4 regions of the Ferrimonas pelagia genome follow, and region 3 is predicted to be linked to each of the others. Evidence: predicted binding sites of a transcription regulator. Region 3 holds the regulator's gene; each other region holds the start of a gene.
What was found. The regulator sigma-54, encoded in region 3, starts transcription at its own class of promoters, with help from an activator protein. The targets are predictions, from matches to a motif close to GTTGGCACGNNNNTNGNNT.

Region 1: ABEA08_RS04955 (HAD-IIB family hydrolase) is a predicted target of sigma-54. The motif match lies at 898-916, and genes of this name have one in related genera.
Region 2: ABEA08_RS06385 (LruC domain-containing protein) is a predicted target of sigma-54. The motif match lies at 1,221-1,239, and genes of this name have one in related genera.
Region 4: ABEA08_RS19535 (TorF family putative porin) is a predicted target of sigma-54. The motif match lies at 1,130-1,148, and genes of this name have one in related genera.

What each region holds. Positions count from the first base shown of each region.
Region 1 is NZ_BAABJZ010000012.1:45,878-48,080, forward strand. It holds gene dinB (DNA polymerase IV) at 1-198, shown strand, start outside; gene ABEA08_RS04950 (hypothetical protein) at 353-760, shown strand; gene ABEA08_RS04955 (HAD-IIB family hydrolase) at 948-1,754, shown strand; gene ABEA08_RS04960 (glycosyltransferase family protein) at 1,765-2,203, shown strand, end outside.
Region 2 is NZ_BAABJZ010000016.1:32,529-34,731, reverse strand. It holds gene fabF (beta-ketoacyl-ACP synthase II) at 1-1,112, shown strand, start outside; gene ABEA08_RS06385 (LruC domain-containing protein) at 1,274-2,203, shown strand, end outside.
Region 3 is NZ_BAABJZ010000105.1:19,017-21,219, forward strand. It holds gene lptB (LPS export ABC transporter ATP-binding protein) at 1-443, shown strand, start outside; gene ABEA08_RS20240 (RNA polymerase factor sigma-54) at 505-2,001, shown strand; gene hpf (ribosome hibernation promoting factor) at 2,022-2,203, shown strand, end outside.
Region 4 is NZ_BAABJZ010000103.1:83,067-85,269, reverse strand. It holds gene ABEA08_RS19545 (DUF2970 domain-containing protein) at 1-35, opposite strand, end outside; gene ABEA08_RS19540 (hypothetical protein) at 32-268, opposite strand; gene ABEA08_RS19535 (TorF family putative porin) at 341-982, opposite strand; gene rpe (ribulose-phosphate 3-epimerase) at 1,179-1,865, shown strand; gene ABEA08_RS19525 (phosphoglycolate phosphatase) at 1,865-2,203, shown strand, end outside.

The sequences.
Region 1 (2,203 bases), on a different contig from region 3:
AAGGGGTTGAACGTCAAATTGAAATTTAGCGATTTCCAGCAGACCACGGTGGCCTGTCAGGGCAATGAGCTGGCACCGTCACAGCTGGCTGCCTTGTTGCATACCGGCTACCTGCGTGGGGAGGGCAAGGGGGTGCGACTGGTGGGGATCAGCGTGACCTTGGCATCGCACAGCAGTCCTCAGTTGAGCCTGTTATAAGCCCATTTCGAGGCGATAAGCGTTCAGTCGTGCGGGGTAATAACTCACTAGTTGATCCCCATCAAGCCGGCCTGGGGCGGATCCTTCTAGGCTGAAAGCGTGGGTGCGAAAACGTGGCCCATTCACATCGGAAACCTTCGTTGAGGAGGCCGTTATGAGGATCCGAAGCCGTTACCGTCAGATCATCACCGCCAGTGGTATGTTGATATTGGTTGGCGCCGTCTTGTTTGTGTTGGGAGGGATGTTTACCCAGGCACAACCCCTAAGGGACGTGGATTATTTTGATAATTACAGCGGTGAAAAAACCTACTGCCGCACCATCAACCACTATGCCAACGATGAAGCGAAACTGGCCCGACTGGTGTCCTATGCCGACAACAATGCCATGGACTACCTAATGTGGCGGTTTGGCAAGGAGAAGGGCAGGGACATGGTCAGTACCTGCGAGAAAGCCCGGCGGGCGCATATCATCGAGCGTTGTGCGGGGGCTGAGGAGCTGTCGGTTGAGCAAGTGGTGTTGGAATATAACCGTGAACGGATCAAGCAGAAGGGACTGATTTAACCCGACTCCACCATCGGCTCCCGGCGAAGAGCCCTGAGTATGCCCCTTATTGGTGCAATGCGCCATATGGGGGCCTGCCGTTGGTGCGCTGGCGGCGCGAGTCGCCGCGCCGGCGTCGCTGGCAATGACAGATCGGTGTTGGCCCGCTCCTTGCTGTAGAAGTAGACAACCAAGGAGTGATAAGCCCATGAGCGCAGTTGGCACCCTCGTCGTCACCGATCTGGACGGCACCTTACTGGATCACCACACCTACCAATACGATGCGGCGCAGGCCGCACTAGCGCTGTGCCGACAGCGTCGGATCCCGCTGATCTTTAACACCAGCAAAACCTTGGCCGAGAGCCAGGCGTTGGCGTCGGCCCTGTCGCTGCATTGGCCCATGGTGGTGGAGAATGGTTCAGCCATTCATCTGCCTGAGCCGCTGGAGGGCGAGCCGCGCGCCGTGATCCTGGGGCAGCCGCGACAGCAACTGGTGGCGTGGCTCCAGCGGGAGCGGCAACGCGCCGGTTTCAGTGTGCAAGGTTTCTCCGATTGGTCTGTTGCCGAGCTAGCGGCGCACACCGGTCTCAGTCTGGCTCAGGCCGAGCTGGCGCAGCAGCGAGAATACTCTGAGCCGCTGTTATGGCAGGACACGGAGCATGCGTTCCTGACATTTCAGGCATCGGCCCGGGCGCAGGGCTTTACCTTGCTCAAAGGCGGGCGCTTCTTTCATCTGTTGGGCCAGACCGACAAGGGGCGGGCCACCACTTGGCTGCGCCAGCACTATCACACGCGGTCGGGTCAGCCGGTGCAGATCATCGCCTTGGGGGATGGGCACAATGACAGCGCCATGCTCGCGGCGGCCGACGTCGCGGTTCAGATCCGCTCGCCGGTACATCCCTTCCCGCCCAAGCCCGCGGCCAAGCGGGTGATCCAAACCGAGCTGTGTGGCCCGGCAGGTTGGGCGCAAGCCCTGTTGAGCCTGTTGGATCCACAGCCAGCAGCGGCACATTAGGAGCGTAAGCATGGCGGACTATTATCAGAACGGGATCATCACCACTTTGCACAACCTGTCCAACCGACCGGTGGCCGAGTTGGAGCGTGAACTGCTGCAATTCAGTCAACACCGGCCCTTAGGCTTGGTGTTGCCGTCGCTCTATTCTGAGCTGCAGATCGATGCTCTGCCTAAGATCATCGAGGAGCTGGTTCAGGTGCCCTACCTGTCCCAGATCGTCGTGGGGTTGGATCGGGCCGATCGGGACGAATACGTCCAGGCGCTGAAGTTCTTCGATCAATTGCCGCAGCCGCATCGGGTGCTGTGGCATGACGGGCCGAGGCTGCGGGCACTGGATGCGCAACTGCAAGCCAAGGGGCTGGCGCCGGATCAGCCCGGCAAGGGGCGCAACGTCTGGTACTGTTTTGGTTATGTGCAGGCGACCCGCCGGGTGGAGGCCGTGGCGCTGC
Region 2 (2,203 bases), on a different contig from region 3:
CCAGCGAGTTTGCTGTGCGCTTTTCTGGCTCGGTTAAGGATTTCGACGTCGAAGCTTACCTGCCGAAGAAAGAAGCCCGAAAGATGGATCTGTTCATCCAGTACGGTCTGGCGGCTTCTATCCAGGCGCTGAAAGATTCGGGCTTGGAGATCAATGACGGCAATGCCCATCGAGTGGGCGCTGCCATCGGTGCAGGGATTGGCGGTCTGCCTTTGATCGAAGCGAACTACGCTCAGTATCAAAAGTCCGGTCCCCGCCGGATCTCGCCATTCTTTATCCCGTCCACCATCATCAACATGGTGGCGGGTCACCTGTCCATCATGTACGGCTTTACCGGGCCAAACATTGCGATCACCACGGCCTGTACCACAGGTGTGCACAACATTGGCCACGCCGCACGGATGATCGCCTATGGCGATGCGGATGTGATGATCGCCGGTGGCTCAGAGATGGCGACGACCGCACTGGGTGTCGGTGGTTTCGCTTCGGCCAAGGCACTCTCGACTCGCAATGACGATCCTCAGAAGGCGTCTCGTCCTTGGGATAAGGATCGGGATGGCTTTGTGATCGGTGATGGTGCCGGCATGGTGGTACTGGAAGAGTACGAGCATGCTAAGGCACGCGGTGCGAAGATCTACGCCGAGTTGTCTGGCTTTGGTATGAGTGGCGATGCGCACCATATGACGTCGCCACCAGAAGATGGCCGTGGCGGTGCTGCTGCGATGCGCAATGCGATTGACGACGCAGGGATCGCGCCAGAAGCCGTGGGTTACATCAATGCCCACGGCACCTCCACGCCAGCCGGTGACATTGCTGAGGTGAACGGGGTGAAAGGCCTGTTCGGCGAGCATGCGTATCAGTTGATCATGGGTTCGACCAAGTCGATGACCGGTCACCTGTTAGGGGCGGCGGGTTCGGTGGAGGCGATCTTCACCATCTTGGCTCTGCATAACCAAGAAGTGCCACCCACCATTAACTTGGAAAATCCAAGTGACGGGTGCGATCTGGACTTTAATACCGAAGGTGCGCGTAAGGTGGCGTTGGATTACGCCCTGTGTAACTCCTTTGGTTTTGGCGGCACCAACGGCTCCTTGCTGTTCAAACGCGCCTGATAGACCAGACACGGACAGCGCCACTCTTCGGAGTGGCGTTTTTTTTGCAATTTGCAAAGTGGGCTGGCGCTTGGCCCGAATATATATATAGAAATCAGTCATCTAAAAAGTGGCACGGCTCTTGATGTGAACGATTACTTGTTCACTTAGGGAACCTTGCTATGCGGATATCAGCGGCACTACTCAGTTTTATCCCGATATCACTATGGGCTGCGCCATTTGATCAATGCCCGACCGAAGCGTTTCTTTTTCAGGATCCCACGACGGTGGTGTACGGGGTCGATCTGGTCACCGGCAAAGCGGATCTGCTTGCCGGCAGTACGGGGATCTCTGGCACCGTTAATGCGGTCGGTTTTGATGAGTCCGAGCGCTATATCTATGGCTTCAGTAAGGATCTGAAGGATGTGGTTCAGATCGACAGTGACTTTCAGGCGACTGCGCAAGGGGTGACCGGGCTGCCTCAGGGGGTGCATTTTTTCGTTGGGGATGTGGCTGACAGTACGTACTGGGTCTACAAGAAGAACACCGGCTTATTTGCCATTCCGCTGGTTGGGCCCGATGCGATGCAAGCCAGCGAGATCGTCGGGGCCGACTTGAGTTTGAACCTGACGGACTTTGCCTTCCATCCGGGCGATGGCAACCTCTATGCCCTGGATAACAGCAGCGGCTTGCTGCATCGGATCGATACCAGCGACGGCAGCGCGACGGTGGTCGCCGATGCGGGGATCACTGGCACTTTTGGCGCTGGCTATTTCGAAAAGTCCGGTTTTTTCTATGTCTCGCGCAATCAGGATGGTCAGATCTTTCGGCTGGACTTGCGTGATCCCGCCAACATTGCCAATGGCGCCACGCTGTTCGCCTATGGCCCCTCGTCCGGTCAAAATGACGGCGCCCGCTGTGCCAGTGCTCCTATCGTGGCCAGCAATACCGACTTCGGCGACGCGCCGGACAGCTATGGCACCACATTGGCGAGCAATGGAGCCCGTCACGCCTTGCTCAGTGGCGGCCCTGTGCTTGGCGCCTCTGTGGATGCTGACAACGACGGTCTACAGGCCCCCTTTAGCGATGACAGCACGCAGAGTGATGATGAA
Region 3 (2,203 bases):
TGTTCGATAACCTGATGGCGGTGTTGCAGACCCGTAAGGATCTCAACAAAACCCAGCGGCTGGAAAAACTCGAGCAGCTACTGGAAGAGTTCAACATTACCCATATCCGTGAAAGCCTGGGCATGGCGCTGTCCGGCGGTGAACGGCGCCGAGTCGAGATCGCACGGGCACTGGCCGCCGATCCCCAATTCATTCTGCTGGACGAGCCGTTTGCTGGGGTCGATCCGATCTCCGTGATCGACATTAAGAAGATCATCCAACACCTCAAGTTGCGCGGTCTAGGCGTCTTGATCACCGACCATAATGTGCGCGAAACTCTGGATGTGTGCGAATACGCCTACATCGTCAGCCACGGTGAAATGATCGCGCAGGGCGCACCAGAAGAAGTGCTCAACGACAAACTGGTTCGCTCCGTCTATCTGGGCGATCAGTTCAAACTCTAGTGTTGCTCCCTACCGCCCCAATACAGGGACGCCAGAGACACACAACAAGGATCGGGTACCAATGAAGACCTCCCTGCAACTAAAGCTGGGTCAGCAGTTAACCATGACGCCGCAACTGCAACAGGCGATCCGCCTGCTGCAATTGTCCACCTTAGATCTCCAGCAGGAGATCCAAGAGGCGCTGGAATCCAATCCTTTGCTGGAAAGCAGCGACGAGTTTGAACAACAGACTGAGAACAACGACAACAACACCGATGGCACGGCCAGCGACAACAACACAAGCAGCGAGACGAGCTCGGACGAGGGCTTTGAACCCACCGAGCAAGCCGCCATCGAGACACCCGAGGCCCTGTCTCAAACCGATATGTCCGACGATCTGCCACTCGACAGCACCTGGGACGACGTCTATAGCGCCGCCCCTGCCCCAATGGCCAGCGCGATACGGGACGACGACAGCCAGTATCAAGGCGAAACCAGCATGGATCTGCAAAGCCACCTGATCTGGCAGATGGAATTGACGCCGATGACCGACACCGATCGGGCCATCGCCACCACCATCATCGATGCCATCGACGAGCACGGGTACCTCACCGTCAGTGCCGAGGAGATCCTGGAAGCCCAGGGCGCCGACGAGATCGAGCTGGACGAAGTGATCGCCGTCCTCAAGCGGGTACAACAGTTTGATCCCGTTGGCTGCGCCTCCCGCGATCTGGCCGAATGCCTGCAGATCCAGCTGGCCCAGTTACCCGCAGAGACCCCATGGAAGGCAGAAGCCATTATCCTGTTACAGCAACATATGGATCTATTGGCCAACCGCGACTTTCGTACCTTGCTGCGGCGCACTAGACTCAAAGAAGATGAGTTACGAGATGCCATGGCCTTAATCCAATCACTCACTCCCCGCCCCGGCAGCAGCATCGCCGCCAGCGAGAGCCAATATGTGATACCAGACGTCTCGGTCAGCAAGAAACAGGGGCGCTGGGTCGTGGAGCTCAATCCCGATGCGATGCCAAAGCTGCGCATCAATGAGCAATACGCCGCCCTCAGTCGCGGGGCGCGCAACAATGGCGATAGCCAGTTTGTGCGCGGCCATCTGCAGGACGCAAAATGGTTTATTAAGAGCCTAGAGAGCCGAAACGACACCTTAATGAAAGTGGCCAATTGCATCGTTCAGTATCAACAAGGCTTCCTCGAATACGGCGATGAGGCCATGAAACCTATGGTACTCAACGACGTCGCCGAAGCGGTAGACATGCACGAGTCCACCATCTCCCGCGTCACCACCCAGAAGTACATGCATACCCCACGTGGGATCTTTGAGCTAAAGTATTTTTTCTCCAGTCACGTCAGTACCGACGGCGGCGGCGAGTGCTCCTCGACCGCGATCCGCGCGCTGATCAAAAAACTGGTGGCCGCTGAGAGCCCCAAGAAGCCGCTCAGCGACAGTAAGATGGCACAGCTTCTCGCGGAGCAGGGCATTCAGGTTGCACGGCGTACCATCGCCAAATACCGGGAAGCCCTCTCCATCCCCCCCTCGAACCAGCGCAAAACCCTTTAACGCGCAATGGAGGTCACCTTATGCAGATCAATCTTACCGGGCACCACGTCGACGTTACCGAAGCCTTAAGAGACTATGTGCATGAAAAATTTGAGCGATTGGAACGCCATTTCGACCACATTAACAATGTACATGTGATCCTCAATGTACAAAAATTGCAGCAGATCGCCGAAGCGAAGCTGCATCTGAATGGGGGGGAGGT
Region 4 (2,203 bases), on a different contig from region 3:
AGGGCGGCCAGTATCGAGCCGATGATCCGGATCACTGAGTGGGCCTACGGTTATCTTGCGGCCGATAGAGCAGTTCAAGCAGATCAACGAAGTGGATCTGGCCGCTGTCACTGCCGGCGATCCACTGATGCCACTTGAGCTTGGCCTCCGCCTGGAGGCAGGTACCTGTGCACTCTTGCTGCAACCAGCCATAAGCCGACAACGCCAGCAGCGCAGCGGCGCCCGTCAGCAGCATTCCCTTTAGGTGTTTGCGGTTTCGCAAAAACACAATCGCCTCCCGAGTCGATCTCTGGAGGCGATTATATCAGCGGTGTTGCAAAAGTGCTAACGGCGCTAATCGTTAGAAGTAAAAGTTAACACCGGCGACGTAATTGTCTTTTTCTTCTTCATGGTACACCGCGCCGCCAAACACCTCGATGTGATCATTGATGGCATAGCTTGCGGTCAATCCCAGATCATAGAAGCCGGACGCTTCGTCGGGCTCGGTATAACCGACGTGGGCGCTGAGGACAACGTCAGCAGGCAGGGTAAAGTCGTAGCCCCCCTGGAAATACCATTGTTCTATGTGCTGATCATAGAATAGGGTGACGGTCGCATCCGCAATGGCGGCGCCTGCGTACCATTCGGTGGTGTGGCCACCGACGCTCGGGTAGTAGTAGCGGGTCACTCCGACATCCAAAGAAAGGCTGTCGCTGAGATCAAAGCCATAGCCCGCCCACCAATCAACCTCGGTTTCGGTATCGCCACCGTTATCGTAGGTGGACGCCCAAATGCCGGCGTACAGGCCTGAGCCGTGAGCTAAGTCAGCCCCACCCTGAACGGCAAAATCATCGTCGGAAAGGCTGACACCACGAAACAGGTAGTTACTGGCCAGTGTCGCGTTAAAACTCAATTCGGTATCGGCGCCTAACTCAATGGCAGCGACAGAGCTCGAAGCGGCCAACACGGACGCGGCTACTACGTGAGGTACAATCTTTTTCATCATCCAATCCCTAATTATCCAATGGTGGGCTCGAGCCCGGAACGTCATGCTTCAATGCGGGGTGGACCTGGGGGTAGGAGCACCATAATCGCAGCAGGGATGGAATTGCAAACGGCTCATAAAAGACCATTTGGGTCTGATAAGTGAAAGCGATTAACATACCAAGCTCAAGTCGCCGACTAAAGAGCAACGGTATATGAAAGAGTTTCTGATCTGCCCTTCGATCCTGTCCGCTGATTTTGCCCGCCTCGGGGAAGATGTGTCCCAGGTGCTCAATGCGGGCGCCGATGTGGTGCATTTTGATGTTATGGATAACCATTATGTGCCCAATCTGACCATCGGTCCTCTGGTGTGCCAAGCCCTGCGCGCCGATATGGATAGACGTGGGCTGACCGTGCCGATCGATGTGCATCTGATGGTGAAGCCGGTGGATCGCCTAGTCCCAGACTTTATTAAGGCCGGAGCGTCGATCATCACCTTCCACCCTGAAGCGTCTGAGCACATTGATCGAACCTTGCAGTTGATCAAGGCCGGTGGCGCGCAGGCCGGCTTGGTGTTCAACCCCGCAACCCCGCTGCATTACCTCGACCATGTGATGGATAAGCTGGATGTGATCCTGCTGATGTCGGTTAATCCCGGCTTTGGTGGTCAGTCCTTTATTCCGGGTACTTTGGACAAGATCCGTCAGGTACGCCAGCGCATTGAGGCCAGTGGCCGCGATATCCGCTTGCAGATCGACGGCGGCGTGAAGGTGGATAATATTGCCGAGATCGCGGCGGCCGGGGCGGATATGTTTGTCGCCGGCTCGGCGATCTTCAATCAGCCGGACTATCGGGCGGTGATCGATCAGATGCGGGCAGAGTTACAGGGAGTAACGAACTGATGGCTTTACCGGAGGTACGCGCGATTGCGTTTGATCTGGACGGCACACTGGTTAACAGCGGCCCCAGCTTAGCTGCGGCGGCCGCTGCAGCATTAGTGGATATGGGGCGGACGCCTTGTGTGACGCAGGATGCATTGGGCTGGATAGGGAATGGGGCTGAGGTATTGATCCGCCGCGCATTGTCCGCGGATGTGACGATTGACCCCCGGTTGGATGAGACGTTGGTGGCTGAAACGCTGGTACGCTTCCACTGGCATTATGGTCAGCATCGAGCGGGTCCTGAACTGTTGTATCCCAAGGTTGGGTCTACGCTTGAGCGGCTGCAAGCACGGGGCTAT